DNA from 3 places in the Leclercia sp. LSNIH3 genome. Region 1 is predicted to be linked to each of the others. Evidence: predicted binding sites of a transcription regulator. Region 1 holds the regulator's gene; each other region holds the start of a gene.
What was found. Region 1 encodes CRP, which controls carbon source genes, mostly activating them, when cyclic AMP is high. Its sites were predicted from a motif close to ATGTGANNNNNNTCACAT; they were not measured.
Positions count from the first base shown of each region.

Region 1 (10,308 bases):
ATCGGCCGGACGCTGCCAGCTTTGCAGCGCCAGCGCCTGAAAGGTGGGAGTGAGGCTGTGCGCCGAACGCTCCATCAGAGCGAGGGATAAATCGTGATGCGCGCCGTTCCCCCGGCTGTCCACCAGACCGGGTTTCGGGCTTAGTCGCGCTTCGTCAATCAGACACTGCGTGGCGGTTCGCGCCAGCCATTCGGCACCGCCTTCAACCTGGATCCGGGGGAGAAGTTTCATTACCAGCTCCTGAATTTCGCAGGTGGGTTGTACAGACCGCCCGACCATTCCACCAGGTCGGACACGCTGCCCGCCGCCAGCAGAGAGCGAGTGGCGTCGGTGCGGCGGATCCCCATATCTTCCGGGTAAACCACTTTGCCGCTCTGGCGCAGCTCCGCGACACGTTTAGCGTCCACACCCAGACCGATATCGGTAATACCCGCGACGGCCGCGACCATGGCACGACGCTCCTCAAGATCTTTTGCGCGGTAGAGGTAAGCAATCCCCTCCTCTGTCAGCACGTGGGTAACGTCATCGCCATAGATCATCACGGGTGCCAGCGGCATACCGGAGGCTTTCGCCACGTCAACGGCGTCGAGTTTTTCCACAAAGGTCGGTTTCACACCTGCCTGGAAGGTTTCAACCATCTGCACCACCAGCTTTTTACCGCGCTGCATAGGATCGGGTTCAGTGATCATGTTCAGCCAGGCCGGGGTGGCATGGCGACGACCGTGCGGGTCATGCCCCATGTTTGGCGCGCCGCCGAAGCCGGAAAGACGACCGCGGGTGACGGTTGAGGAGTTGGCATAGCCGTCAACCTGGAGCGTTGAACCAATGAACATATCTACCGCGTACTGGCCTGCCAGCTGGCAGAAGGCGCGGTTAGAGCGCATGGAGCCGTCGGCACCGGTAAAGAAGATGTCAGGGCGGGCACGAATGTACTCTTCCATACCCAGCTCACCGCCGAAGCAGTGCACGCTCTCCACCCAGCCGCTTTCGATAGCCGGGATCAGCGTTGGATGCGGGTTCAGGGTCCAGTGTTTACAGATTTTGCCTTTCAGGCCGAGCTGTTCACCGTAGGTAGGCAGCAGGAGTTCAATGGCGGCGGTGTTGAAGCCGATACCGTGGTTCAGCGACTGGACCTGGTGTTCTGCATAGATGCCTTTGATGGCCATCATCGCCATCAGGATATGTTCTTGCTTAATCAGACGCGGGTCACGGGTAAACAGCGGTTCGATAAAGAACGGCTTGTCAGCCACTACCACGAAATCAATCCAGGAGCCGGGGATATCCACGCGCGGCAGATCGCACTCGTCGTCCACCAGCTCGTTCACCTGCGCGATGACGATGCCATCGTGGAAGGCGGCGGCTTCGACCAGCGCCGGGGTGTCCTCGGTACTGGCACCGGTATAGAGGTTCCCTTTACGGTCCGCTTTAAAACCGGCAATCAGCGCCACGTTTGGCGACAGATCAACATACAGGCGGGAGTAAAGCTCGATGTAGGTGTGGATGGCACCAATCTCCAGCTGCCCGTCTTCCAGCAGCTGCGAAATACGCAGGCTTTGAGTACCGGAGAAAGAGAAGTCGAGTTTGCGGGCAATGCCCTTCTCAAAAATATCCAGGTGCTCGCTACGACCGACGCTCGGCATAATCATATGCAGGTCGTGAACGATTTGCGGGTTCACTTCGGCTAGCATTCGTGAAAGAAAATCTGCCTGTTTTTGGTTATTCCCTTCCAGCACCACTTTGTCGCCTGGGGCGATCAGTTTTTCCAGCATGGCGACAAGGTCGCCTGTTGGCAGTACCTTGCCCTGCACCGGGACGGAAGCCAGGCGGCGCGCTTTTTCAGTGCGACGCGTATTCCAGCTCCGGGCTGGCGTTTGCCCTGATAACATTGTTAACCTCCTGATTCAGCACATCTTTAGATTTGCTTAACGCTGAGTTAAGTGTGCTCTCTGGTGATAAAGCCATCAATTAAGCCTGGAACAGAATCGTTAGCCTGAGAGTAATAATGAAGGTGATAAATTGTGATCAGGATCATTACCTGCTGTTAAACAACAGACTAAGGGCAGAAAAAGGTGCGCCGCGAGGGGGATGAAATCTCAGGCCTGCGTCTCTTTTTATAAACAGGAGCCGATTCGGAAGGTATAGTGAACAATTGAAAAGAGTTAACATCACATCGTTATGACGCAGACAATTCCATCCGAATTTAACTTTACGCCCGACGAGAGCGCGACTTTTGTCCCCATGCGGGGCGTGTCGAATCGACACCTGCAGACCATGCTGCCGCGCCTCATCCGCCGTAAAGTGCTTTTTACCCCCGTCTGGCAGCGCCTTGACCTGCCGGATGATGATTTTGTTGATTTAGCCTGGAGTGAAGACCCGGTGCAGGCACAGCACAAACCCCGGCTGGTGGTCTTTCATGGTCTGGAGGGCAGTCTGCACAGCCCCTACGCTCACGGCCTGATTCAGGCGGCGAAAGCGCGTGGCTGGCTGGGTGTAGTGATGCACTTCAGAGGATGCAGCGGTGAACCCAATCGCCAGAAACGCATCTACCACTCCGGCGAAACGGAAGATGGCACCTGGTTCCTGCGCTGGCTGGCAGAGACCCACGGCCCGGCCCCGACGGCGGCAGTGGGCTATTCGCTGGGAGGAAACATGCTCGCCTGCCTGCTGGCAAAAGAGGGTGACACGGTTCCGCTGGATGCCGCCGCCATCGTCTCCGCCCCCTTTATGCTGGAGCACTGCAGCTATCATATGGATAAGGGCTTCTCGCGCGTTTATCAGCGCTATCTGCTGAACTTGCTCAAAGCCAATGCCGCACGCAAACTAAAAGCTTACCCGGATACGCTGCCGGTCAGTCTGCGACAGCTGAAGAAAGTGCGTCGCCTGCGCGAATTTGACGATCTGATCACCGCCAAAATTCACGGGTTTGCCGATGCTATTGACTACTATCGCCAGTGCAGCGCCATGCCGTTGTTGAGTAAGATCACCAAACCGGTGCTGATTATTCATGCTAAAGACGATCCTTTTATGGATCATCATTCGATACCCGCGCAGGAGTTTTTGCCCGCGAACGTGCAGTATCAGCTGACCGAACATGGCGGGCACGTGGGCTTTGTCGGCGGCACGCTACGTCGTCCGAAGATGTGGCTGGAAACGCGTATCCCGGACTGGCTGACCACATACCTGGAACCGATAAGATGATTATTCCCTGGCAAGATCTGGCTCCCGAAACGCTGGATAATCTGATTGAAAGCTTTGTGTTACGCGAAGGCACCGATTATGGTGAACAGGAACGTTCGCTTGAGCAGAAGGTGGCCGATATCAGGCGCCAGCTGCAAAGCGGTGAGGTGCTGGTGGTATGGTCAGAGCTGCACGAAACCGTCAACATCATGCCTCGCAATCAATTTCGCGGTTAACCGCGACCTCTTTCCATTCAGGGAGTTGCTATGTCTGCCAGACATCCGGTTATTGCCGTTACAGGGTCGAGTGGTGCGGGTACCACCACCACCAGCCTCGCCTTTCGTAAGATCTTCTCCCAGCTGCATCTGCGTGCCGCAGAAGTGGAAGGCGACAGCTTTCACCGCTTCACCCGTCCTGAGATGGACATGGCCATCCGTAAGGCGCGCGATCTCGGCAAACACATCAGCTATTTTGGCCCTGAAGCGAACGACTTTGGCCTGCTGGAACAAACCTTCGCCGAATACGGGCGGAGCGGCACCGGCCAGTCGCGCAAATACCTGCACACCTATGACGAAGCGGTGCCCTGGAACCAGGTGCCAGGCACCTTTACCCCCTGGCAGCCGCTGCCGGAACCGACCGACGTCCTCTTTTACGAAGGCCTGCATGGCGGGGTAGTCACGCCGGATCACGACGTGGCGCGCCATGTTGATCTGCTGGTGGGGGTCGTGCCTATTGTCAACCTGGAGTGGATCCAGAAGCTGACGCGGGATACCAGCGAACGCGGCCATTCCCGCGAGGCGGTGATGGACTCCGTGGTGCGCTCCATGGAGGATTACATTAACTTCCTGACGCCACAGTTTTCCCGCACCCACATTAACTTCCAGCGCGTCCCGACCGTGGACACCTCGAACCCCTTTGCCGCTAAAGGCATCCCTTCGCTGGACGAGAGCTTCGTGGTGATCCATTTCCGCAATCTGGACAATATCGATTACCCCTGGCTACTGGCGATGCTACAGGGCTCGTTTATCTCGCACATCAATACGCTGGTGGTCCCGGGCGGGAAGATGGGGCTGGCGATGGAGTTAATCATGATGCCGCTGGTGCAGCGGTTGATGGAAGGGAAGAAGATCGACTGAGGCTGTGTCGCCCGGTGGCGCTACGCTAACGGGCCTACAGAAACCTACTGGCCGGGCAAACGACGTGCCGCCCGGCGTTTTATCCGGGGCTTACGCCTCGATCACTTCATACGAGTGGGTAATGTTGACCGCTTTCTCCAGCATCAGCGCTACGGAACAGTACTTCTCCGCAGAGAGATCCACCGCGCGGGATATCGCAGCGTCTTTCAGTTGTTTGCCGGTGACCACGAAATGAAGATTGATATGGGTGAACAGGCGCGGCGCCTCTTCACGACGCTCTGAGGTCAGCTTAACTTCACAGTCGGTCACATCGTGACGTCCTTTTTGCAGGATCGACACCACGTCGATCGCGCTGCATCCGCCTGCCGCCATCAGGACAACTTCCATCGGGCTTGGCGCTTTGTCGCCGGAGTTGCCATCCATTAAAATCTGGTGCCCGGAAGCCGACTCACCAAGGAACGTTAACCCTTCGACCCATTTCACACGTGCTTGCATTTTAATTAACTCCAGGATTGCATTTTTCCTGACAGATTACGCGTCAGTAACAATTCTGACAACGGAAGTCGACCTGCATCAAGCTGAAGCGAGACACCAGGAGACAGGCGGCGAAAGCTATGCTAAAACAGTCGAGATGCTACAGTAATACATTGACGTTGCACATGTATGCAGAGGACATCACACATTACAGGCTGCTAATTATTGTGCAGGCCAGACCCCAGGCAAGGGGAAGAATTCGATTGCAACCCCAGAGTACAGGTACATAGCCAGACTCTGGAGCCAGCTTATAACAGAGGATAACAGCGCATGGTGCTTGGCAAACCGCAAACAGACCCGACTCTCGAATGGTTCTTGTCTCATTGCCATATTCATAAGTACCCATCGAAGAGCACGCTGATTCACCAGGGTGAAAAAGCGGAAACGTTGTATTACATCGTCAAAGGCTCGGTGGCAGTGCTGATCAAAGATGAAGAAGGCAAAGAGATGATCCTCTCTTACCTGAATCAGGGAGATTTCATCGGCGAACTGGGCCTGTTTGAAGAAGGACAGGAGCGTAGCGCCTGGGTCCGTGCAAAAACCGCGTGTGAAGTGGCTGAGATCTCCTATAAAAAGTTCCGCCAGCTCATTCAGGTTAACCCGGATATCCTGATGCGCCTCTCTTCGCAGATGGCTCGCCGTCTGCAGGTCACGTCCGAGAAAGTGGGTAACCTCGCCTTCCTCGACGTAACAGGCCGCATTGCTCAGACCCTGCTGAACCTGGCGAAACAGCCAGACGCCATGACCCACCCGGACGGTATGCAAATTAAAATTACCCGTCAGGAGATTGGTCAGATCGTCGGATGTTCTCGTGAGACAGTAGGCCGTATTCTGAAAATGCTGGAAGATCAAAACCTGATTTCTGCCCACGGTAAAACCATCGTGGTTTACGGAACACGTTAATTCCGCTAAAACGGCGTGACATCGCATGATGACACGCCGTTTTTGTCTCTATCACCCATGTGGCGCAGGCTCATTTATCACCCGGAAGTTAACTACGCACTGCGGCAAACGCTGGTGTTGTGTCTTCCTGTGGCTGTAGGTTTGATCCTCGGCGATCTGCAACACGGCCTGCTCTTCTCCCTCGTTCCTGCCTGCTGCAACATTGCTGGCCTGGACACACCGCATAAACGCTTTTTTAAACGCCTGACTATTGGCGGCTGCCTGTTTGCCGGCTGTAGCCTGGCCGTACAGCTGTTGCTGGCGCGCGATATTCCGCTGCCCCTCATTCTGACCGTGCTGGCGATGACGTTAGGGGTCACGGCAGAGATCAGTGCCCTGCATGCCCGACTGCTGCCCGCCTCGCTGATTGCGGCCATCTTTACCCTGAGCCTGGCGGGGAACATGCCGGTCTGGGAGCCGCTACTGCTCTATACGCTGGGCACCCTCTGGTACGGGCTGTTTAACTGGTTCTGGTTCTGGATGTGGCGCGAACAACCGCTGCGGGAATCCTTGAGCGTGCTCTATCAGCAGCTGGCCGATTATTGCGAAGCAAAATACACCCTGCTGACGCAGCATACCGACCCTGAAAAATCGTTGCCGCCGCTGCTGGCTCGCCAGCAGAAGGTGGTCGATCTGATCAGCCTCTGTTATCAGCAGCTGCATATGCTGGCGGCCAACAGAAATCACGAATACAAACGCCTGCTGCGCACCTTCCAGGTGGGGCTGGATCTGCAGGAGCATATCTCGGTCAGCCTGCATCACCCGAAGGAGGTGCAGAAGCTGGTGGAGCGCAGCCACGCCGAAGCGGTGATACGCTGGAACGCGCAGACCGTTGCGGCACGCCTGCGGGTGTTGGCTGACGATATTCTCTATCATCGTTATCCCACCCGGTTTACCATGGACAAGCAGCTTGGCGCGCTGGAGAAAATCGCCCGTCAGCACCCGGATAACCCGGTGGGCCAGTTCTGCGCCTGGCACTTCAGCCGTATTGCCCGCGTTCTGCGCACGCAACGCCCGCTCTATCCGCGCGATCTGATGGCCGACAAACAGAAACGCCTGCCATTGTTCCCCGCCCTCAAAAGCTATCTGTCGCTGAAGTCTGCCGCCCTGCGTAATGCGGCGCGCATCAGCGTGATGCTGAGTATCGCCAGCCTGATGGGCATGGCGCTGCACCTGCCGAAACCTTACTGGATCCTAATGACCGTGCTGCTGGTGACGCAAAACGGCTACAGCGCGACGCGGGTACGTATTCTTCACCGGGCGGCCGGCACCATGGTGGGGCTGATCATCGCGGGCGTGACCCTGCACTTACACGTCCCGGAAGGTTATACCCTTGCCGGAATGCTGATAGTGACCCTGGTGAGCTACCTGATCATTCGCAAGAGCTACGGCTGGGCGACGGTGGGCTTTACGGTCACAGCGGTATATACCCTGCAACTGCTGACCCTGAACGGCGAGCAATTTATTATCGCCCGGCTGGCCGATACCCTGATTGGCTGCCTGATTGCTTTCGGTGGAATGGTCTGGCTGTGGCCACAGTGGCAGAGCGGGCTGCTGCGCCAGAATGCCCATGATGCACTGGAGGCCGATCAGGAAGCCATCCGCCTGATCCTCAGCGACGATCCGCAGCCGACGCCGCTGGCCTGGCAGCGCATGAAGATCAACCAGGCGCACAACGCGCTGTTCAACTCACTCAACCAGGCGATGCAGGAGCCGGGCTTCAACTCGGCATATCTGGCAGATATGAAGCTGTGGGTGACCCACAGTCAGTTTATCGTTGAGCATATCAACGCGATGACGACCCTGGCACGGGAGCATACGATGCTGACGCCGGACCTGGCGCAGCGTTATCTGCAATCGTGTGAAATTGCCCTTCAACGCTGCCAGCAGCGTCTGGAGTATGATTCACCGGGCGAAAGCGGCGATGAGAATATCCTGGAAGCCCCCGAAACCATGACCTACGGTCCTATGAGCACGCTGGAACAACATCTGCAGCGCACCCTCGGGCATCTGAACACCATGCACACCATTTCGTCAGTGGCATGGCGTCAGCGCCCGCATCATGGGATTTGGTTGATCCGGCGGTTGAAACGAACACCGCATTAAACGCAAAACGGTAACCCCCAGGTTACCGTTTTTTATATATGCGCCCTCTGCGTGCAGGAGAGGATGAGGATAAACGCAGCGCCCTTACGGCTGCACCACGCGCTTCACCGCCTGTGCAAAGCGGGTCATCCCTTCATCGATATCCTGACTTTCCACCAGCAGCGACGGCGCAAAGCGCATTACGTCCGGCCCGGCGTTGAGCACCATCGCCCCTTCACTGGCGGCGGCGTAGAGGAAATCGCGCGCCCGGCCTTTGTATTGCGGCTTCAGCTCGGCGCCAATCAACAGCCCCATGCCGCGAATATCGCTGAACACATCGTACCGGGCATCGATCTGCTGGAGGTGTTTCACAAACTGCTCGCGCTTCGTCATCACACCGCTCAACACTTCCGGCGTATTAATGATATCGAACGCCGCCCCTGCCACCGCACACGCCAGCGGGTTGCCGCCGTAAGTGGAGCCGTGAGAGCCGACGTGGAACGCCGAGGCAATATCCTGGGTGGTGAGCACCGCGCTGACCGGGAAACCACCGCCGAGCGCTTTGGCGCTGGTCAGGATGTCTGGCGTCACGCCGTAATGCATATAGGCAAACAGATTCCCGGTACGCCCCATGCCGCTCTGCACCTCATCAAACACCAGCAGCGCCTGGTGCTGGTCGCACAACTCGCGCAGCCCCTGCAGGAACTCCGGGGTCGCCGCCATCACGCCGCCTTCACCCTGAATCGGCTCGACCACCACGGCACAGGTGTGATCGTCCATCACTGCTTTCACCGCATGCAGATCGTTAAACGGCACGTGAATGATGTCGGCTGGTTTCGGGCCAAAGCCGTCGGAATATTTAGGCTGGCCGCCCACGGTCACCGTAAAGAGCGACCGGCCATGGAAAGCGTTATGGAAGGCGATGATTTTGGTTTTAAACGGGCTATGGCGGGTGGAGGCGTAGTAGCGCGCCAGCTTAAAGGCCGTTTCGTTGGCTTCGGTGCCGGAGTTCATAAACAGCACGCGCTCGGCAAAGGTGGCGTCGATAATTTTACGCCCCAGACGCAGCGCCGGTTCGTTGGTGAAGACGTTGCTGGTGTGCCACAGGGTTTCACCCTGAGTTTTGAGCGCCTCGACCAGCGCCGGGTGACAGTGGCCTAACGCCGTCACCGCAATTCCGCCCGCAAAATCAATGTACTCTTTACCCTGCTGATCCCAGACGCGGCTGCCTTTCCCCTTCACCGGGATAAACTCAGCCGGTGCATAAATTGGCAGGATAACTTCATCGAATGTTGCGCGCGTAATTGCAGATTGTTCAGTTGCCATGTAACCCCACCCTTTTTTAAGCAAGAAGCAGAAGTGAAAATATAATCACGAAATATGCTTAAAAAATCACTTTATGGCAACTAAAAATCAACGATGGAGGAAATTAGCCAGCAGTTGATGGCCCTGTTCGCTCAGAATGCTTTCCGGGTGGAACTGCACCCCTTCCAGATCCCATTCGCGATGGCGGATACCCATGATCTCCCGGGTCTCGCTCCAGGCGGTGACCTCAAAGCAGTCGGGCAAGGTTGGCGGGTCGATAACCAGAGAGTGATAGCGGGTCACGGTCAGAGGATTATTCAGGCCAGAGAACACCCCTGTACCGTTGTGGGTCACCGGGGCGGTTTTGCCGTGCATCACTTTCGCGGCGCGGACAATGGTTGCGCCCATGACCTGGGCAATGGCCTGATGCCCGAGGCAGACGCCGAGGATCGGTACTTTCCCGGCATAGTGCTTAATCACCGCCAGCGAGATCCCGGACTCATCCGGCGTGCAAGGGCCCGGAGAGATAACGATCTTTTGTGGATTCAGCGCCGCGACATCTTCCAGAGAAAGTACGTCGTTGCGCCGGACCACCACCTCTGCCCCCAGCTCGCAAAAATACTGGTACAGGTTCCAGGTGAAAGAATCGTAGTTATCAATCAGCAGAATCATGGCGGCTCCCGAAAAAATGGCCGCCCTATTCTACTCAGTTTCCCGGGCTTCGCTTACCACTTTGCTGAAGATTGTGTTCAGCGCGCTCAAATCCCCCATCGCACCGCTCTGGTTGGCCTGCGCCCACGCTTCCGGGTCGATACCGCGCCAGTCGAGCTGATAGCCCGCGTGGATCGCCAGCTGCTCAAAGAAGATGCGCTGAACAATACCATTGCCGATGCGGAACGGGTGCAGGACGTTGATTTCACAGTAGTAGTGGCTGAGGCGGTTAATAAAATCTGCTTTCTCCAGCCCGACGAGATACCCCTCCTCCTCCAGATCCTGCATCAGGGCATTGCCCTCTTTTTCGATATAGGCGAAGTGGCAGAATCGGGTATCCCCCTGATAAATATCCATTTCGCGGATATCACCCGCCCAGTCAAAAATATCCTGATAGAGATGCTGGTGAATGGCGCAC
Region 1 covers NZ_CP026387.1:2,843,796-2,854,103, reverse strand. The annotation lists gene C3F35_RS13750 (triphosphoribosyl-dephospho-CoA synthase) at 1-231, opposite strand, end outside; gene mdcA (malonate decarboxylase subunit alpha) at 231-1,886, opposite strand; gene C3F35_RS13740 (hydrolase) at 2,176-3,198, shown strand; gene C3F35_RS13735 (YheU family protein) at 3,195-3,413, shown strand; gene C3F35_RS13730 (phosphoribulokinase) at 3,444-4,313, shown strand; gene C3F35_RS13725 (OsmC family protein) at 4,404-4,808, opposite strand; gene crp (cAMP-activated global transcriptional regulator CRP) at 5,118-5,750, shown strand; gene C3F35_RS13715 (YccS/YhfK family putative transporter) at 5,808-7,895, shown strand; gene argD (bifunctional acetylornithine/succinyldiaminopimelate transaminase) at 7,980-9,200, opposite strand; gene pabA (aminodeoxychorismate synthase component 2) at 9,288-9,851, opposite strand; gene C3F35_RS13700 (putative adenosine monophosphate-protein transferase Fic) at 9,882-10,308, opposite strand, start outside.

Region 2 (10,308 bases), 2.1 Mb from region 1:
ACCCCCGCCATAAACCGCGCAATCATCGTCATGACATAGTTAAGGGAGAACGCAGTGACGGTGTTAGTCACAACAAACCCGGCCAGGGCCAACAGTAATAACGGGCGTCGGCGTACGCCCTGTGTCGCTGTGATCAGGGGAATGGCAGCAACCAGCGATCCGACAGCGTAAAGCGTGACGAACTGCCCCGCCATTGCGCCTGAAATATTCATGCCAGCGCTAATCTGCGGCAGCAATCCTGCCGGCAGAGTCTCCGTCAAAATGGTAATAAAACCCGCCAGTGCCAGGGCCAGAAGTGAAGCGAGCGGTAGAGGGGCGCTTTGCGTATTTTGCCCGGATGCGGCGGTAATATTTGTCATAAATATGCCTTATCAGATATGAGAGTCGGATGTCTGGTGCCTGAAACAGACACGCATTTAGTGGTCCCGGTCATAGTGAAGGCGTTACCTGAGCAAGACAATAATGCTAATGTTCATGACATATCGGACAAATATTCTTAAATGGGTAAGCAATGGAATCCCTTAACGGCATCGCCTTTTTCGTGCAGGCAGCGGAAGCCCGCAGTTTTTCCGGGGCCGGGCGCAGCCTTGGTGTATCTTCATCAGCAGTAGGCAAAAGCATATCCCGGCTGGAAGAACGTCTGGGCGTTCGCCTTTTTCATCGCAGCACGCGCAGCATCACCTTGACCGCTGAAGGGACGCTATTTCTTGAGCGTTGCCGCAGGATCCTGAGTGAAGTTGAAGCCGCCGAGCTGGAGCTGTCTGAAACTCAACAGATGCCCAGCGGGCGTCTGCGCATCAGCCTGCCTCTCGTTGGCCCGCTGGTGATGCCAGCGCTAACCGCCTTTATGCTTCGTTATCCTGCGGTTGAGCTGGATGTTGATTTTTCAGATCGCATGGTGGATGTGATAGAAGAAGGTTTTGATGTGGTGATGCGCACCGGCGAACCTACGGATTCACGCCTCATGTCCCGTCCGCTGGGCAGCTACCGGCTGCAGCTGGTCGCCTCCCCGGACTATCTTAAACGCCATGGAGTGCCAGAGCTTCCTGCAGAGCTATCCCATCATGCCTGCCTGCATCACCGATTTCCGAGCACCGGCAGGCTGGAGCCCTGGCCTCTGACGTGTGGACCTGACGCTGAGGAGCTGAAACTCCCCACAACGATGGTATGTAACACCTCGGCAGCCTTGTTGGATGTCGCGACGGCAGGTCTGGGTATTGCGTGCCTGCCTGACTTCATGGTGCGTCAGGCCGTGGCTACAGGCAAACTGTTACGCGTACTGGATAAATATATTGATCATCAGGGCACGTTCAGGCTGCTCTGGCCATCCAGTAAATACCTTTCGCCTAAAATACGTGTGTTCATAGACTTTATGGTCGGTACCCTCTTTGCGGAGATGGAGTCTTAAAAAGAGAGATAAGGGCGTTCCAGCCAGGGGGTCGGCTTCGCAGTGATGACCAATTTCACCGCAATAAAGAATTTAAGCACAAAAAACCGGGCATTGCGCCCGGTTTTGCTTCCAGCCTGAAAAAGCCCTACGCAGTTAACCCGCGATTCACCAGCATCGGCTCAATCTGCGGATCGTGTCCACGCCATGCCCGATAAAGTTCAGCTAAATCAGAGCTATTCCCGCGGGACAAAATCGCCTCACGGAATTTCTGCCCGTTTTCGCGATTCAGTCCGCCCTGCTCCACAAACCACTGATAGCCGTCGTCGGCCAGCATTTGCGTCCAGAGATAGGCGTAATAACCTGCCGCATAGCCGCCGCCGAAGATATGAGCAAAGTAGGAGCTGCGATAGCGCGGCGGTACGGCGGGGAGATGCAATTGCTCACGCTCCAGCGCGGCGACTTCAAATGCCTCCACATCGTCTGGCGCTTCGCTGGCACTTAACCCATGCCAGTTCATATCCAGCAGCGCGGCGCTGAGCAGTTCGGTCATGTCATAGCCTTTATTGAACTGGGTGGCACTGAGCATTTTCTCGCGCAACGCGTCGGGCATCGGCTCCCCGGTTTCATAGTGGCGCGCATAGTGAGCGAAGACCTGCGGATGGCTGGCCCAGTGCTCGTTGATTTGCGACGGGAACTCCACAAAATCGCGCGGTGTGTTGGTGCCAGAGAGCGTAGCGTAACGCTGGCTGGCAAACAGCCCGTGCAGGGTGTGACCAAACTCGTGGAACAGAGTGATCACATCATCCCAGGAGATCAGCGCGGGTTGGCCTTCCGCCGGTTTTTGATAGTTACAGACGTTATAAATCACCGGACGCGTCCCGAATTCATGGGACTGTTCGACAAAGTTACCCATCCACGCCCCGCCGCCTTTTGAGTCGCGGGCGAAGAAGTCACCGTAAAACAGCGCCATTCCTTCGCCGTTCTGGTCAAAAATCTCCCAGACCCGCACGTCAGGATGATAAACCGGGATGTCATTGCGCTCTGCAAAGGTAATGCCGAACAGTTGGGTCGCCGCCCAGAATACGCCGTCGTTCAGCACCCGGTTAAGGGCAAAATAGGGTTTAACCTGTGATTCATCCAGGGCGTACTTCGCCAGCCGCACACGTTCAGCGTAAAATAGCCAGTCCCAGGCCTGCACGTCAAAGCGGCCCTGCTCGTCATCAATCACCTTCTGGATATCGGCCTGTTCCAGCAGTGCACGACCCCGTGCGGCCGGGACGATACCGCGCATAAACGCCAGCGCAGCATCAGGGGTTTTTGCCATCTGATCGGCAATTTTCCAGCTTGCGTAGCTGTCGAAGCCCAACAGCTCAGCCTGACGCGCCCGCAGCGCAACCAGACGACGAACCAGCTCGCGCGTGTCGTTGGCATCGTTTTTTTGCGTACGCAGCCAGCCTGCTTTGAACAGATTTTCCCGGGTCTGGCGGTCTCGCAGCTGTTGCAGGGCCGGTTGCTGAGTAGTGTTGAGCAGCGGGATCAACCAGCGATCGCTCAACCCCTTATCCGCCGCCGCCCTGGCAGCCGCATCCAGTTCGGCCTTGCTCAGGCCATCAAGCTGATGAGGATAATCCACCACCAGCCCACCCGCTTTATCGGCGGCCAGCAGACGCTGGTTAAACTGGCTGGTGAGCGTCGCCGATTCGGTATTGATCGCCTTCAGGGCCTGTTTTTCCGCCTCTCCCAGCCGGGCACCGGCGAGGATAAAGCGCTGGTGCAGCTCCTCGATCAGGCGCAGAGACTCTGCGTCCGGCGCCATCGTCTGCCGCGCCTGGTAAACTGCATCCACCCGGGCAAAGAGGGCGTCATTCAGCCAGATATCATTGGACAGCGCCGCCAGCTCGGTGGCGATCGCCTCTTCCAGCTGCTGCAAATAATCATTGGTGTGCGCCGAGGTCATGGCAAAGAAAACATTGCTCACCCGGCTCAGCAGGCCGCCGCTGTGCTCCAGCGCCAGCACGGTATTGTTAAAGTCAGGTGCTGCCGCAGACCCGGCGATGGCTGCGATCTCGTCGCGTTTCTGGCGAATGGCTTCGTCAAAGGCCGGGCGATAGTGACTGTCGTCAATCAGATCAAAATGCGGCGCCTGGTACGGTAGCAGGCTGTTTGCGAAAAAGGGGTTAGTGCCAGACATATCAGACTCCTGAATATGATGAATCTCACCAGAGTAGGCCAGCCCGGCAGTCGCTGCAATCGTTGTCACCCGACGGAGCAAAAAGTGGCCTTACTCTGCGCCAGATCACATGCTATGGTAGTACTACACAAAAAGCGTTGAGGAACAGTGACATGATAATTTTAGTTACCGGGGCGACAGCAGGTTTTGGTGAAAGCATCACGCGTCGCTTCGTCGCCAACGGCCATAAGGTGATTGCCACCGGCCGTCGTCAGGAGCGTCTGCAGGAGCTGAAAGAGGAGCTTGGCGACAGCATTCTGACCGCGCAGCTGGACGTGCGTAACCGCGCCTCCATTGAAGAGATGATCGCTAACCTGCCGGCGGAATGGCGCGACATCGACGTGCTGGTCAACAATGCCGGGCTGGCGCTGGGGCTGGAGCCTGCGCACAAAGCCAGCGTTGAAGACTGGGAAACGATGATCGACACCAACAACAAAGGCCTGGTCTATATGACCCGCGCTGTGCTGCCAGGTATGGTCGAGCGCAACCGCGGCCATGTGATCAACATCGGCTCCACTGCGGGTAGCTGGCCTTACGCGGGCGGCAATGTCTATGGCGCGACCAAAGCGTTTGTGCGTCAGTTCAGCCTGAACCTGCGCACCGATCTGCACGGCACCGCTATCCGCGTGACGGATATCGAGCCGGGTCTGGTTGGCGGGACCGAGTTCTCCAACGTGCGCTTCAAAGGCGATGATGACAAAGCCGGTAAAACCTACGAAAACACTACTGCCCTGACGCCGGATGATGTCACCGAAGCCGTCTGGTGGGTGGCGACCCTGCCGAAGCACGTCAACATTAACACCGTTGAAATGATGCCGGTCAGCCAGAGCTTTGCCGGTCTGAGCGTCCATCGCGGATGATTTTTCCAGACCTGGTCTGCGGGCCAGGTCTGGGATGCCCGACAAAAGAATGGTAGTATTTATCGGTTAATTTTCTGAGAAATCACAACCAATGGCCGCTGAATCGCAACTTAATCCTACCCAACCTGTTAATCAGCAGATTTACCGAATTTTGCGCAGCGACATTGTGCATTGTTTGATCCCGCCGGGAACGCCGCTCTCTGAAAAAGAGGTGTCGGTCCGCTTTGATGTCTCCCGCCAGCCGGTTCGCGAAGCCTTTATTAAGCTGGCTGAAAACGGCCTGATTCAGATCCGCCCTCAGCGCGGCAGTTACGTCAATAAAATCTCCCTTACTCAGGTGCGTAATGGCTGTTTTGTGCGTCAGGCTATTGAGTGCGCAGTGGTGCGGCGGGCGGCGAGTCTTATCGACGATCATCAGTGCTACCTGATTGAGCAAAACCTGCATCAGCAGCGCATCGCCATTGAACGTAAACAGCTGAATGATTTTTTCCAGCTGGATGACGAGTTTCACCAGAAGCTGGCGCAAATTGCCGACTGCCAGTTGGCCTGGGATACCATCGAAAATATCAAGGCCACCATAGACCGGGTGCGCTATATGAGCCTTAACCATGTCTCGCCACCTGAAATGTTGCTGCGTCAGCATCATGATATTTTCAGCGCGCTGGGAAAACGCGACGCTGATGGGGTGGAAAAAGCGATGACCCTGCATCTGCAGGAAATTGGCGAGTCGGTGCAGTTAATTCGTCAGGAAAACAGCGACTGGTTCAGCGAAGAGTAATGATTGCGCATCCCGACCCGGGTCGGGATGCAGCGCGTTATTATCGTACGACAAGAACCGGTAATTTGGCGTAGCGTAATACTGATTCTGCATTTGAACCCAGCAGATGGGTCGTAATCCCCGGTTTTTTTGAGCCGATGACGATGACGTCATATTCCCCTTCGGCACTCATCGCTATTATTTCATCGCGAACGCTACCGAAGCGCACTTCTGTATGAATATGTGCCGGGTCAATATCAAATAAACGTTTTAAATCCCTGAGCTTTTTCTCTGACTCTGCGGCCATATAGGTTTCAAACTTTTTAATATCAGCAGAAAAACCGCGCAGCATGGCCCTACTGTTGACGGGCAGAACGTTGAGCAGCGTGATGCTGGCGTTATCCGCACGGGCAAGGAAACTGGCATGCCGTACCGCTTTATCGCTTAACTCCATTTCAAAGACATCAACTGGCATTAATATTTTCTTATACATACGCCCTTCTCCTTAATAACGATAAATTCTTTTCCTGAGGACTTAAGGATGACAGGGCAATATCAAACCAACCTTAAACGATTTCAGTATGTAACTATCAATATACGTAAAGAACTGTCCGGCTGCGCTTATTCACAGTCCCGATAAAAAAGTGTGATATTGATCGAAAACAAAAACAGCAGCAGCCAACAGGCGTATTAATAGCCCCCCGTGAGCGGCAGGAAATTACATGTCGCTTCGGTTTGTTAGAAAGGAGAAATTATTATGATGACTTACGACCGTAACCGTAATGCTATTACCACCGGCAGCCGCGTAATGATTAGCAGCACTGGCAACACAGGCAAAATCAGCGCCATTCACGGCGAAGGGCTGAGTGCCGCACAATTACGTCGCAGTAAAACGGTAGAAGTAGAAGGCTATGAAGGCCGCTTCGAACCAGTTGAACTGATCCGTCTGGGGATGCACTAATTCGTGCAGCGTCATGCCGCCGCGAACGGCGGCATGGAATGGCGTCAGATTGCCGCAGCGTATTGTGCGACCGTGGCTTTCGCCCCTTTCTCCAGCAGAGTGAGATACGCGCTTATCACCGCGTCGATAAAGACCCCGTCCAGCGGTAACTCATTACCAAAGATCGCTTCAATGCCCAGCAGCGCGTTGACCCGGCTCTCACCTTCGGCACTGCTCTTTACCGCTTCCTGAATCGCTGACAGCAGCGGATCGCAGACGTCAATGGCTGTTCCCTGTTCATCGACGCCCCCTACATAGCGCATCCAACCCGCAATACCCAGCGCCAGTAACGGGAAGCTGCGCTGATGCGCACGATGCCAGCGCACAGAGTCCAGCATACGCTGCGGTAACTTCTGACTGCCGTCCATAGCAATCTGCCAGGTACGGTGGCGCAATGCCGGGTTGCTGTAACGCGCAATCAGCAGGTCTGCATAACGTGCTAAATCGACACCTTTTACTTTTAACGTCGGTGCCTGCTCGTTCAGCATCAGGGCATGTGCAGCAGCGCGGTAATGGCTGTCTTCCATGCAGTCATTGATGTGCTGATAACCCGCCAGATATCCAAGATAGGCCAGGAACGAGTGGCTGCCATTAAGCATGCGCAGCTTCATCTCTTCGAAAGGCACCACATCGGCCACCAGCTCCGCGCCGGCTTTTTCCCACTGCGGTCGCCCGGCCACGAAATTATCTTCGATTACCCACTGACGGAACGGCTCACAGGCCACCCCTGCCGGGTCGCGTACGCCGGTAATTTGTTCAATTTTCGTCAGAGTATCGGCCGTGACGGCAGGCACAATGCGATCCACCATGGTGGACGGGAAGGTCACGTTCGCGTCGATCCAGTCAGCCAGTTCGCTGTCCACCGCGCGGGCATAAGCACAGGTGACATTGCGCATCACATGGCCGTTCTCTGGCATGTTATCGCAGGACATTACCGTAAAGGCAGGCAGACCCGCCGCTTTGCGTCGCGCCAGCGCTTCTACGACCACGCCGACGGCGGAAACCGGGGTATGCGGTTGTTGCAGATCGGCAGCGATTAACGGGTGATCCAGCATTAACTCCCCGGTGGCGGGCGAGTGACAGTAGCCTTTCTCGGTGATGGTTAACGAGACGATCGCCACCTGCGGTTCACACATAGCAGCCAGTACCGCTTCCAGCCCATCCACCTGGGCGTGCAGCGCTTTTTTGACCACACCCACCACTCGCGCCGTCCAGGCATCGGCTGACATTTCTGCCACGGTGTAAAGATTATCCTGCGCCTTGAGATCCGCGATCTGCTGCTCACCGCCAATCAGGTTGACCTCGCAGTATCCCCAGTCGCTGTCGTGCTCTGCTGCCAGCATATCGGTATATACCGCCTGATGGGCGCGATGAAAGGCGCCAAAACCCAGATGCACGATGCGCGACTTGAGGTTATCGCGATTGTAGTGAGGCAGCGTGGCTTGCGCATGTAATAACGGATTTTTCATGTTAGCACTCGTCAATGTGATTAAGCAGGCGTTGCGGGCGGGTGTTAACCCCTGACCCGACGCACTAACCCAACTAGAATGGTAGATGGAATAAAAAATTCTCTGTGGTTAACCATACTGATTGTTGTCAGCGGGATATTGATTTACGTTAACTTTTCACCATCTGGTGTGACATACATTGAAAGTTGTGTGACAGCTTTCGATGTAAATCACAATGCGGTAAACCGCGTAGAGAGGGATAAAAAAAGACTCCCCTGCATCGGCAGGAGAGTCATCAGATATCAGGAGATAACGCGATGTTTATTGTTCATACCCAGCGCAGCAGCTTTGTCTTCTGCGGCATCGCCAAGGATGCTCAGGTCACGGTCACGCACTTCCGGCATCAGCAAGGCTGAGATCAGGCCGATAACGGAGTAGACCACCACCATCACCGCAATTGGCCACCAGGAACCGGTCATGTTGCAGAAGATCCCCGCCAGCACCGGACCAAAACCAACCGCCACCAGACCGCCCGCCTCTTTCGATATCGCCATTCGGGTGAAGCGGTTACGGGAGCCGAATATTTCGGCCATGGTGATATTTTCCAGCGCAAACAAGCCCAGTACGGCAAAGTTATGGATCACGATGATGGACGTCATGATCACTCCCGGCGTATTCGATTTATCGACAATGAGCGACAGCATCGGATAGGCCAGAATAATGGCGGAAATGTTCAGCAAAATATAAGGCAGACGACGGCCATATTTATCAGACAACCAGCCCAGCAACGGAATGGTAATAAAGCCAAGGATGGAGCTGATCATCAGGGCATCCGTCGGGATGGCTTTGTTGAACAGCAGCGTCTGTACGAGATAGCCCGCAAGGAACGTCTGGATCAGACCGGAGTTACCCGCCTGGCCGAAACGCAAGCCTGTCGCCAGCCAGAACGATTTGCTCTTCACCATCGCTCCCAGGGTATTTTCCTGCGCGGCGGCCTGCGCCGGGGCTTCTTCAGCATTGACCTGCTCAAACACCGGACTCTCTTTAAGATTCATACGCAGCCAGATGGCAAAGATCATCACCACCACACTGGCCAGGAACGGCACACGCCACCCCCAGGCCAGCAGCTCTTCACGGTCGAGAGCAAAGAACATCACCGCCCAGATCGCCGTGGCGCTGAGGGTCCCGCAGTTGGTGCCCATGGCGACAAGCGAAGAGATAATGCCGCGTTTCCCTTTCGGGGCATATTCCGCCAGCATAGTGCCCGCGCCGGAGATTTCGGCACCCGCGCCCAGCCCCTGGATAATACGCAGCGTCACCAGCAGCACCGGCGCGAAGATTCCAATTTGCGCATAGGTCGGCAGTACACCGATCAGGGTGGTACAGATCCCCATCATGGTGATGGTGATAAACAGCACCTTTTTGCGCCCCACGCGATCGCCCATTTTGCCGAAGATAAAGGCCCCGACGATACGGGCAATATAGCCCGCACCGTAGGTCCCCATCGCCAGAATCAGTGCCATCGCCGCCGACTGTTCCGGGAAGAAGATCTCGTGAAAGACTAAGGCTGCGCCCAGCGAGTAAAGCTGGAAGTCCATGATTTAAAGCGCTGTAACGGGTCTTTGTGGGATTGTCCTTAATTCCTGAGTATTTAACAGTAACTTGCCGCTAGTGAAATGCATCCATTTGTTCTTTTGCATATCATCTGCGGCACTTTTATGTCCCACCCATGCCCCAATACCCCATCACACCACGCCATCATCCTCCATCGCGCTGTTGATGAAAAACGTCACCCTACCCATAACCTCGACTTCTTCGGCCGCCGCGCCCTCAATCGCTTCGCCGTCCTCCGTGATTAACGCTTTTTCCATGACCCGAGCGAACTGCGTACGCCCGCCGCTGAGGATCAGCAGCACCTGCCCCTGCACCAACCGGGTGACCGGCTCGATCACCGCAAACCCGGTTGACGTTTCCAGGATGCGACTTTCGTTCGTGGTGCAAATGCTGGCCGGGGACAGGCGCTGCTCGACATAATCGGTTGCCGGAGATACGAAGCCCATCAGTGAACCATTCCCATGTTGCGCAGGATCCAGTAGTGATTATCGGTTCCGTCAGTTGTCTTATCCGTGAAATCTGGCTGGTAGCGCTGTATCCACTCGTTGGCGTCGGCTCGGCTGAAATGCCAATGGACCTTTGCCAACTCGCGGATAAAGTCTTCAGTGCGCAAGCACCGATAGCCCTTGGGGTTAAGCTGAATAGCAGCGTGGAAAGCCGAGTTAATTTCTGATTGACGGGGCATGGTGACCTCTCATTTATTACTACTGTGTATTCATACAGTAGTTTTAAGGAAGGGCCAGGGCAAGGAGGCTGTGCCTATTGATAATTACTGCTGAACATCTGGTTGTACTGCCGAATTAACCAAGCGAGTGCATAGAAATTTTTCAGAGACAGAGGTTAAGCCGATGCTGGGCATACTGGGAGAAGTTTTCGAAGAAGCCAATATGTGGCTGGTTTCGGAATGAGTCATGTAAACCCCTAAGGACTGCATCGATCATCGCAAGCCGCTTCGTGTCACAAATGATTAAACCACCTGTTTAGGCCATCGCCTTCTGCGCGGAGTTGG
Region 2 covers NZ_CP026387.1:173,160-183,467, forward strand. The annotation lists gene C3F35_RS00825 (MFS transporter) at 1-359, opposite strand, end outside; gene C3F35_RS00830 (LysR family transcriptional regulator) at 512-1,408, shown strand; gene dcp (peptidyl-dipeptidase Dcp) at 1,536-3,581, opposite strand; gene ydfG (bifunctional NADP-dependent 3-hydroxy acid dehydrogenase/3-hydroxypropionate dehydrogenase YdfG) at 3,734-4,480, shown strand; gene C3F35_RS00845 (GntR family transcriptional regulator) at 4,572-5,258, shown strand; gene C3F35_RS00850 (universal stress protein) at 5,299-5,730, opposite strand; gene ydfZ (putative selenium delivery protein YdfZ) at 5,995-6,198, shown strand; gene C3F35_RS00860 (mannitol dehydrogenase family protein) at 6,243-7,706, opposite strand; partial or broken gene C3F35_RS00865 (MFS transporter) at 7,988-9,283, opposite strand; gene C3F35_RS00870 (hypothetical protein) at 9,431-9,745, opposite strand; gene C3F35_RS00875 (hypothetical protein) at 9,745-9,984, opposite strand.
Region 2: a site for CRP is predicted at 7,904-7,921, ahead of C3F35_RS00860 (mannitol dehydrogenase family protein). Genes of this name have one in related genera too.

Region 3 (10,308 bases), 570 kb from region 1:
TTAATGAGCTGGTTATTTTTATTCGTCACTTCACTCACCACCCCTGTGACCTGCGGGGTAATGGGAATAGAAATAACCGCTTTCTGCGCCGTAAAGGTATACGGGTGGTTATAGTTCATTAATAAAATAAGCCCGGCCACAATAAACACACCGCCTAGCGTCGCGGTCGCTAAGGTCCATTGGTTTACCGGAATACGAAATATTTTAAAAATGGACCATGCAAAGGCGACATAGGTCAAAATGATCAACAGATCCATGATTAGTGCTCCAGCGTGTTCTTATCAGCAGTGGGGGGCACTGCAGCCAGTTTTTGTTCCAGCTCGGCGACGCGCTTTGCAAGCGCATCAACGTCGGGATGGCGTTCTGGCGGCTGAATGTGATTCTGCATTCCCCAGCCATGCTCTGGCTGGTAGAGGGTGGCCCAAATCCACAGAAACGGCCAGATAGCATGGAGCGTAAACAGGCTTATCCATCCCGCCGTATGGATCGCATCGGCATGCGGATGGTTGCGCTTTTTGGCAATATTATAAGGAATATCATGGATGGCGATGATTCCATAAAAAAGAACCAGGAAGACAAAAATCAACACACCCAGCGCAAAATAGTTGAGAAACATATTTGCCTCACTCAGTAAATCGCAAACGCATAAAAATAATTAAATGGTAAGCAGCCAAATTAATTTATGATTAAGCACACGAAGATGTACTAACTATTTCAGAGCCGGGGAATATGATTTTTCCTTATATCTCCATGCAAGTTTATAAGCGTGTCAAAATATAGCCTGAAGAATAATAGCGTTCTGTTTACAAAATGAGCTTAAACTAGCCTGGCATTTTTTGCCATAACACATATTGATGCTCTTTTTTGGACAATACGTGTTGCTGACTTACATCCTGGCGTTGATGGGTGAAACAGATGTTGCAGTTGATCACATCCAGAGAATTCTGCATAAAAATATTTTGTGGTTTTGATCACACTACAGAAACAAACTCACGACAACAAAATGTGATTTGATTCACATTTTATGGGTCAAACTGCCGTTTTAACGGTCGTTGTATTTTTTTTACACTTCAATTTTGTGACGCACATCACTTCAATCGTGGCTGCACCCCCTGCATTTACGTGATTCAGATCACATAAATTTTGCCTGTCTGGACAGTTAAACCATTAAGTGCCAAATTTCACGTCAACAGAACAGGTTGGGCAACCTCTGCCACCACATTAACAACAAACCTCGGGCTTAAGGCCTGCATCAACAGAAGAAGGGGTGTTTTATGTCATCCGATTTCAAGATCAAAGTACAAAGCTTTGGTCGATTCCTTAGCAACATGGTGATGCCAAATATCGGCGCGTTTATCGCGTGGGGTATCATCACTGCGTTATTTATTCCGACAGGGTGGTTGCCTAACGAAACGCTGGCGAAACTTGTTGGCCCAATGATCACCTATCTGCTGCCGCTGCTCATCGGTTTTACCGGTGGTCGTCTGGTGGGCGGTGACCGTGGCGGTGTGGTCGGTGCGATCACCACTATGGGCGTTATCGTCGGTGCGGATATGCCAATGTTCCTCGGCGCAATGATTGCCGGTCCTCTGGGCGGCTGGGCCATTAAGAAGTTCGACGTCTGGGTTGATGGCAAAATCAAATCCGGCTTCGAAATGCTGGTGAACAACTTCTCTGCCGGCATCATCGGGATGATCCTGGCTATTCTGGCGTTCCTCGGCATTGGCCCGGCAGTTGAAGTGCTCTCCAAACTGCTGGCAGCGGGCGTTAACTTCATGGTTGCCCACGACATGCTGCCACTGGCGTCCATTTTTGTTGAACCGGCGAAAATCCTGTTCCTCAACAACGCCATCAACCACGGTATCTTCTCACCGCTGGGTATTCAGCAGTCTCACGACCTCGGCAAATCCATCTTCTTCCTGATCGAAGCGAACCCGGGTCCGGGTATGGGTGTTCTGCTGGCGTACATGTTCTTTGGTCGCGGTAGCGCTAAGCAGTCTGCTGGCGGTGCGGCTATCATCCACTTCCTCGGCGGTATCCACGAAATTTACTTCCCGTACGTGCTGATGAACCCACGTCTGATCCTGGCCGTTATCCTCGGCGGTATGACTGGCGTGTTCACTCTGAGCGTGTTGGGCGGTGGTCTGGTCTCCCCTGCTTCCCCAGGTTCTATCCTGGCGGTACTGGCGATGACCCCGAAAGGTGCCTACTTCGCTAACATCGCAGCGATCTGTGCGGCCATGGCGGTCTCTTTCGTGGTGTCGGCTATCCTGCTGAAAACCAGCAAAGTGAAAGAAGAAGACGATATCGAAGCGGCTACCCGTCGTATGCAGGACATGAAATCTCAGTCTAAAGGTGTTGCTGCAACGCCGCTGGCTGCGGGTGATGTGTCTAACGACCTGAGCCACGTGCGTAAGATCATCGTCGCCTGTGATGCCGGTATGGGTTCCAGCGCCATGGGTGCAGGCGTACTGCGTAAGAAAGTAGCGGATGCCGGTCTGTCGCAGATCTCCGTTACCAACAGCGCTATTAACAGCCTGCCGGCGGATGTTGACCTGGTCATCACCCACCGCGACCTGACCGAGCGTGCGATGCGTCAGGTTCCGCAGGCGCAGCATATTTCGCTGACCAACTTCCTCGACAGCGGTCTGTACACCAATCTGACCGAACGTCTGGTTGCGGCACAGCGTCACGAAGATAATGAAGTCAAAGTGCGTACCAGCCTGCAGGACAGCTTCGACGAGAGCAACAGTCACCTGTTCCGTCTGGGTGCGGAGAACATCTTCCTTGGCCGTACCGCGAGCCATAAAGAAGAAGCGATTCGCTTTGCTGGTGAGCAGTTGGTAAAAGGCGGCTACGTACAGCCAGAATATGTTCAGGCGATGCTGGATCGTGAAAAACTGACGCCAACCTACCTGGGCGAATCCATTGCGGTGCCGCACGGTACGGTTGAAGCGAAAGATCGCGTCCTGAAAACTGGCGTGGTGTTCTGTCAGTACCCGGCAGGCGTGCGCTTCGGTGAAGAAGAAGATGACATTGCCCGTCTGGTGATTGGTATCGCGGCTCGCAACAACGAGCACATCCAGGTGATTACCAGCCTGACCAATGCGCTGGACGATGAGACCGTGATCGAACGTCTGGCAAACACCACCAGCGTCGAAGAGGTCCTGGCGCTGCTGAACAAGTAAGTCTTTCCCTTCCCTCTCCCCGTTGGGGAGAGGGCTAGGGTGAGGGGAAATTCGCGTGGTTCCTCACCCCAGCCCTCTCGGGTAACAACATTGATGAAGGTTAATACGATGAAAGCATTACATTTCGGCGCAGGTAATATCGGTCGTGGTTTTATCGGCAAACTGCTGGCAGACGCCGGCATTACGCTGACATTTGCGGATGTGAATCAGACGGTACTGGACGCCCTGAATGCGCGTCATAGCTATCAGGTGCATGTCGTGGGTGAAAACGAACAGGTCGAAACCGTGACCGGCGTGAATGCGGTCAGCAGCATTGGCGACGATGTTATCGACCTGATTGCCAGCGTTGACCTGGTGACCACCGCGGTCGGTCCGGTGGTGCTGGAGCGTATCGCCCCGTCCGTCGCCAAAGGGCTGGCAAAGCGTAAGGCCCAGGGTAACGATGCCCCGCTGAACATCATCGCCTGTGAGAACATGGTGCGCGGCACTACCCAGCTGAAAGGTCATGTGATGGCGGCTGTGGCTGATGAAGATAAAGCCTGGGTTGAAGAGCACGTCGGCTTTGTGGATTCTGCCGTTGACCGCATCGTTCCGCCGTCAGCGTCGGCCACCCATGACCCACTGGAAGTGACCGTGGAAACCTTCAGCGAGTGGATCGTCGATAAAACCCAGTTCAAAGGCGCGCTGCCTGAGATCGCGGGCATGGAATTAACTGATAACCTGATGGCATTTGTCGAACGTAAGCTCTTCACGCTGAACACCGGGCATGCTATAACCGCCTACCTCGGTAAGTTAGCCGGTCATCAGACCATTCGTGACGCTATTCTCGATGAGAACGTTCGCGCCGTGGTAAAAGGTGCAATGGACGAGAGCGGCGCGGTATTGATTAAACGCTACGGTTTTGATGCCGATAAGCACGCGGCATATATTCAGAAAATCCTCGGTCGTTTTGAAAACCCGTATCTGAAAGATGACGTTGAGCGTGTAGGCCGTCAGCCGCTGCGCAAGCTGAGTGCGGGCGATCGTCTGATCAAGCCGCTGCTCGGCACCCTGGAATATGACCTGCCACACACCAGTCTGGTCAAAGGCATTGCCGCCGCGATGCACTACCGCAGCGAAGAAGATCCGCAGGCGCAGGAGCTGGCGCAACTGATTGACGAGCAAGGTCCACAGGCCGCGCTGGCGCAGGTATCCGGTCTGGATGCCAACAGCGATGTGGTTGTGGAGGCGGTTAACGTATATAACGCAACCAAATGATGCAGGAACTGGCGCAGGTCATCCTGCGCCCGGAATATAGATTGTCAGATATGCAGGCAATAATGGAACAAACCCAGGCCTTTGAAAACCGTGTGCTGGAGCGTCTGAATACTGGCAAAACCGTTCGAAGTTTCCTGATATCCGCCGTCGAGTTGCTAACCGAGGCGGTGAATATACTGGTGCTTCAGGTTTTTCGCAAAGACGACTACGCGGTGAAATACGCAGTTGAACCGTTGCTTGACGGTGACGGCCCCTTGGGCGATTTATCCGTGCGTCTGAAACTGATCTATGGCCTGGGCGTTATCAGCCGTCATGAATATGAAGACGCCGAACTGCTGATGGCGCTGCGTGAAGAGCTGAACCACGACGGCAACGAGTATGCGTTCACCGACGACGAGATCCTCGGCCCGCTCGGCGAGTTACATTGCGTGACCGCTCTGCCCCCGACGCCGCATTTTGATACCAGCGACCCGGAGCTGTACGCGATGCAGAAGCAGCGTTACCAGCAGATCGTTCGCTCCACGATGGTCCTTTCCCTGACTGAGCTGATTTCCCGAATCAGCTTAAAAAAAGCGTTTCAGAAGTAAGCCTGCGCACATTGGTGTATCCTTCCCTGTAATCTCCCCTGTTTTTAGAGCTATTTGTGATGAAAGAAGTCGAAAAGAATGAAATTAAGCGCCTGAGCGACCGCCTGGATCTGATCCGCCACCAGCAGGCCAGCCTCTCCCTGGTTGATGCCGCCGAGAAATACGCCGAGCTGGAAAAAGAGAAAGCGACGCTGGAAACGGAAATCGAACGCCTGCGTGGCGTAAAAGAGCAGAAGCTGAGTAAAGAAGCCCAGAAGCTCTCTAAACTGCCTTTCCGCCGCGCTATTACCAAGAAAGAGCAGGCCGACATGGGCAAGCTGAAGAAAAGCGTGCGCGGCCTGATCGTCGTCCACCCAATGACCGAGCTGGGCCGTGAAATGGGCCTGAAAGAGATGACGGGCTTCAGCAAGACTGAGTTCTGATTTTTAGCCGGGTGGCGCTACGCTGACCCGGCTTACCGCTCTCCTTCCCTTCAAAATTGGCCCAACCAATTCCGCAACCAACCCTCCCTTGGTTCACATTTCCATAATCTTTGCTCACAAACACATTGCCGACCAATAACATTTGGTTAACCATTTGTTGTCATTAACCCTACATCACACTATTGGCAGGACCACTTTTACACATATTGTGACGCCGAGATGAGCACAGACTCACCGCATCGCAATAGGTGTGGTCCTCGGGAGACCTGCAATGAGCCTCTGGCAACAAAACTACGATCCGGCAGGAAATATCTGGCTATCAAGCCTGATCGCCTCGCTACCTATCCTGTTCTTCTTCTTTGCGCTGATTAAGCTCAAGCTGAAGGGATACCTTGCCGCGACGTACACCGTTGCCATCGCCCTGATGGTGGCGCTGTTCTTCTACAAAATGCCGGTGGATCGCGCGCTGGCGTCTGTCATCTATGGCTTCTTCTACGGCCTGTGGCCGATTGCGTGGATCATCATCGCCGCGGTCTTCGTCTATAAAATCTCGGTGAAAACCGGGCAGTTCGACATCATTCGCTCATCGATACTGTCGATTACCCCTGACCAGCGCCTGCAGATGCTCATCGTCGGCTTCTCTTTCGGGGCCTTCCTGGAAGGGGCGGCCGGATTTGGCGCCCCGGTGGCAATCACCGCCGCGCTGCTGGTCGGGCTGGGCTTTAACCCCCTGTATGCCGCCGGTCTGTGTCTGATCGTCAACACCGCGCCGGTGGCCTTTGGCGCGATGGGCATTCCGATTCTGGTTGCCGGACAGGTGACCGGCCTGGACAGCTTTGAGATTGGCCAGATGGTGGGCCGTCAGTTGCCGTTCCTGACCATTATCGTGCTGTTCTGGATCATGGCGATAATGGACGGCTGGCGCGGCGTGAAGGAAACCTGGCCTGCAGTGATGGTGGCGGGCGGCTCTTTCGCTATCGCCCAGTATCTGAGTTCCAACTTCCTCGGCCCGGAACTGCCGGACATTATCTCTTCGCTGGTCTCTTTGGTCTGCCTGACGCTGTTCCTCAAACGGTGGCAGCCGGTGCGGATCTTCCGCTTTGCCGATATGGGTGCCTCGCAGGTCGATATGACGCTGGCCCGCACCCGCTACACCCCAGGACAGATTATACGTGCCTGGTCACCGTTCCTGTTCCTGACCGCCACGGTAACCCTGTGGAGCGTGCCGCCCTTTAAAGCCCTGTTTGCCCCGAACGGTGCGCTGTACGACATGGTGGTTAATATTTCGGTGCCGTTCCTCGATAAAATGGTCGCCCGTATGCCACCCGTGGTGCATGACGCCACGCCGTATGCAGCAGTGTTTAAATTCGACTGGTTCTCCGCAACCGGTACGGCCATCCTGTTTGCCGCTATCCTTTCCATTGTGTGGCTGCGCATGAAGCCTGCCGCCGCGGTGCAGACGTTTGCCAGTACGCTGAAAGAGCTGGCGCTGCCGATTTACTCCATCGGTATGGTGCTGGCCTTTGCGTTTATCTCCAACTACTCCGGCCTGTCGTCAACGCTGGCCCTGGCCCTGGCGCATACTGGCTCCGCGTTCACCTTCTTCTCGCCGTTCCTCGGCTGGCTGGGGGTGTTCCTGACCGGGTCAGATACCTCGTCTAACGCCCTGTTTGCGGCCCTGCAGGCGACAGCCGCGCAGCAGATTGGCGTCTCGGACGTGCTGCTGGTCGCCGCTAACACCACCGGTGGCGTGACCGGCAAGATGATCTCGCCGCAGTCCATTGCTATCGCCTGTGCGGCGGTAGGCCTGGTGGGCAAAGAGTCGGATCTGTTCCGCTTTACCGTTAAACACAGCCTGATATTTACCTGCATGGTGGGGGTGATCACCACGTTGCAGGCTTACGTCTTAACCTGGATGATCCCATGATAGTGATGCCCAGACGCCTGTCCGACGAGATTGCTTCTCGCGTGCGGGCGCTGATTGAAGAACAACAGCTGGAGGCGGGCATGAAGTTGCCCGCCGAGCGCCAGCTTGCCGCCCAGCTTGGTGTGTCGCGCAACTCGCTGCGCGAAGCCCTGGCGACGCTGGTCAGTGAAGGGGTACTGCTGAGCCGTCGCGGCGGCGGGACCTTTGTGCGCTGGCAGCATGAGGAGTGGTCAGAACAGGCGATTGTCCAGCCGTTGAAAACGCTGATGGAAAACGACCCTGACTACAGCTTCGATATTCTCGAAGCGCGTCATGCCATTGAGACCAGTACCGCCTGGCATGCCGCCATGCGCGCCACACCAGCGGATAAAGAGAAGTTAAAAGCCTGCTTCGAGGCGACCCACAGCAGCGATCCCGATATCGCCTCGCAGGCCGATGTGCGTTTTCATCTGGCAATTGCTGAAGCCTCGCACAACGTGGTGCTGCTCCAGACCATGCGCGGGTTTTTCGATCTGCTGCAAACCTCTGTTAAGCAGAGCCGCCAGCGGATGTACCAGGTGCCGCCGGTATTTGCCCGACTGACTGAGCAGCATCAGGCTGTTCTCGACGCCATTCTTGCTGGCGATGCCGAAGCTGCCCGTCAGGCGATGATGGCGCATCTGGGCTTCGTGCATACCACCATTAAACGATTCGATGAAGATCAGGCCCGACAGGCGCGTATTACCCGTCTGCCTGGCGACAACGATATTTCCAGGGAGAACAAAGCATGATCATTTCTGCAGCCAGTGACTATCGCGCCGCCGCGCAGCGCATCCTGCCTCCATTCCTGTTCCACTATATTGATGGCGGGGCCTACTCTGAATATACCCTGCGCCGCAACGTGGAAGACCTGTCGCAGGTGGCCCTACGCCAGCGCGTCCTGAAGAATATGTCTGACCTGAGCCTTGAGACGACGCTGTTCAACGAAACGCTCTCTATGCCGGTAGCCCTTGCCCCCGTCGGCCTGTGCGGCATGTACGCCCGCCGGGGTGAAGTGCAGGCCGCAGCGGCCGCCGACGCCAAAGGCATTCCTTTTACCCTCTCCACCGTCTCGGTCTGCCCGATTGAAGAGGTGGCCCCGACCATTAAGCGTCCAATGTGGTTCCAGCTCTACGTTCTGCGCGATCGCGGCTTTATGCGTAATGCCCTGGAGCGGGCGAAAGCGGCGGGCTGTTCCACCCTGGTGTTTACCGTTGATATGCCCACCCCCGGCGCGCGCTATCGCGATGCGCACTCCGGGATGAGCGGTGCGAACGCAGCGCTGCGTCGTTACTGGCAGGCCGTGACCCATCCGCAGTGGGCGTGGGATGTGGGTGTGAACGGGCGTCCGCACGATCTGGGCAATATCTCCACCTATCTGGGCAAACCGACAGGGCTGGAAGATTACATTGGCTGGCTGGCGAATAACTTTGATCCGTCCATCTCGTGGAAAGACCTGGAGTGGATCCGGGAGTTCTGGGATGGCCCGATGGTGATCAAAGGGATCCTCGATCCAGAAGATGCCCGCGATGCGGTGCGCTTTGGTGCCGACGGTATCGTGGTGTCGAACCACGGCGGCCGCCAGCTGGACGGCGTGCTCTCCTCTGCCCGCGCCCTGCCCGCCATTGCCGATGCGGTTAAAGGCGATATCGCGATTCTGGCGGACTCCGGGATCCGCAACGGTCTGGACGTGGTGCGCATGATTGCCCTCGGCGCCGACACCGTCCTGCTGGGACGAGCCTATCTCTACGCGCTGGCGACGCACGGCCAGGCAGGTGTGGCGAATCTGCTTAACCTGATCGAGAAGGAGATGAAGGTGGCCATGACCCTGACCGGAGCGAAATCTATCCGCGACATCAGCAAGGAGATGCTGGTGCAGGAGTTGAGTCAGATCCCTGCCGGGCTGGCACCGCTGGCGCAGGGGAACGCGGCGTAGGTACGGTCTGATCCCCTCATCCCGGCCCTCTCTCAAAGGAGAGGGTACTTTCTCTTTGGCAGAGGGTTAGGGTGAGGGAAAAATTCTGCTATTCTGCCCCCGCTATTCAAGGGGGCAGCATGCTTAATATCGTTCTATTCGAACCAGAAATTCCACCTAATACTGGCAACATCATTCGCCTGTGCGCCAATACCGGATTCCGTCTGCATATCATCGAGCCGATGGGCTTTACGTGGGACGACAAGCGCCTGCGCCGTGCCGGTCTGGATTATCACGAATTCACCGCCGTGGTTCGCCATCAGGATCTGGCCGCATTCATGCAAACGGAAAACCCGGAACGGATCTTTGCCCTCACCACCAAAGGTACGCCTGCGCACAGCGCGGTGAGCTATCAGGAGGGGGACTATCTGCTGTTTGGCCCGGAAACGCGCGGCCTGCCGGCCACCATTCTTGATGCCCTGCCTGCTGAACAAAAAATCCGTATTCCGATGATGCCGGACAGCCGCAGCATGAACCTGTCAAATGCGGTGTCGGTAGTGGTCTATGAAGCCTGGCGCCAGCTAGGGTACGCCGGAGCAATACTCAGGTAGGCCCGGTAAGCGTAGCGCCCCCGGGCATTTACTCAGATCCCGTCGCCATACTCAAAGGTATGGTGACCGTTGAAGAACTGATCCATATCCATCGCTGGTTTATCGCTGTCCGGCCTGCCGACGATACGCGCCGGAACGCCTGCGGCGGTGGTATGCGGTGGTACAGGTTGCAACACCACTGAACCGGCGCCAATTTTCGCGCCGCGTCCGACTTCGATATTGCCGAGGATCTTCGCCCCCGCGCCAATCATCACCCCTTCACGGATTTTCGGGTGGCGATCGCCGCTGGTTTTGCCGGTCCCGCCCAGCGTCACGGATTGCAGGATCGAGACGTCGTTTTCAATAACCGCCGTTTCACCCACCACAATGCCGGTGGCATGGTC
Region 3 covers NZ_CP026387.1:2,272,973-2,283,280, forward strand. The annotation lists gene C3F35_RS10995 (HlyD family secretion protein) at 1-257, opposite strand, end outside; gene C3F35_RS11000 (DUF3302 domain-containing protein) at 260-616, opposite strand; gene C3F35_RS11005 (PTS mannitol transporter subunit IICBA) at 1,275-3,188, shown strand; gene mtlD (mannitol-1-phosphate 5-dehydrogenase) at 3,297-4,445, shown strand; gene mtlR (mannitol operon repressor MtlR) at 4,442-5,032, shown strand; gene C3F35_RS11020 (YibL family ribosome-associated protein) at 5,092-5,454, shown strand; gene lldP (L-lactate permease) at 5,726-7,381, shown strand; gene lldR (transcriptional regulator LldR) at 7,378-8,151, shown strand; gene lldD (FMN-dependent L-lactate dehydrogenase LldD) at 8,148-9,335, shown strand; gene trmL (tRNA (uridine(34)/cytosine(34)/5-carboxymethylaminomethyluridine(34)-2'-O)-methyltransferase TrmL) at 9,455-9,925, shown strand; gene cysE (serine O-acetyltransferase) at 9,958-10,308, opposite strand, start outside.
Region 3: a site for CRP is predicted at 1,004-1,021, ahead of C3F35_RS11005 (PTS mannitol transporter subunit IICBA). Genes of this name have one in related genera too.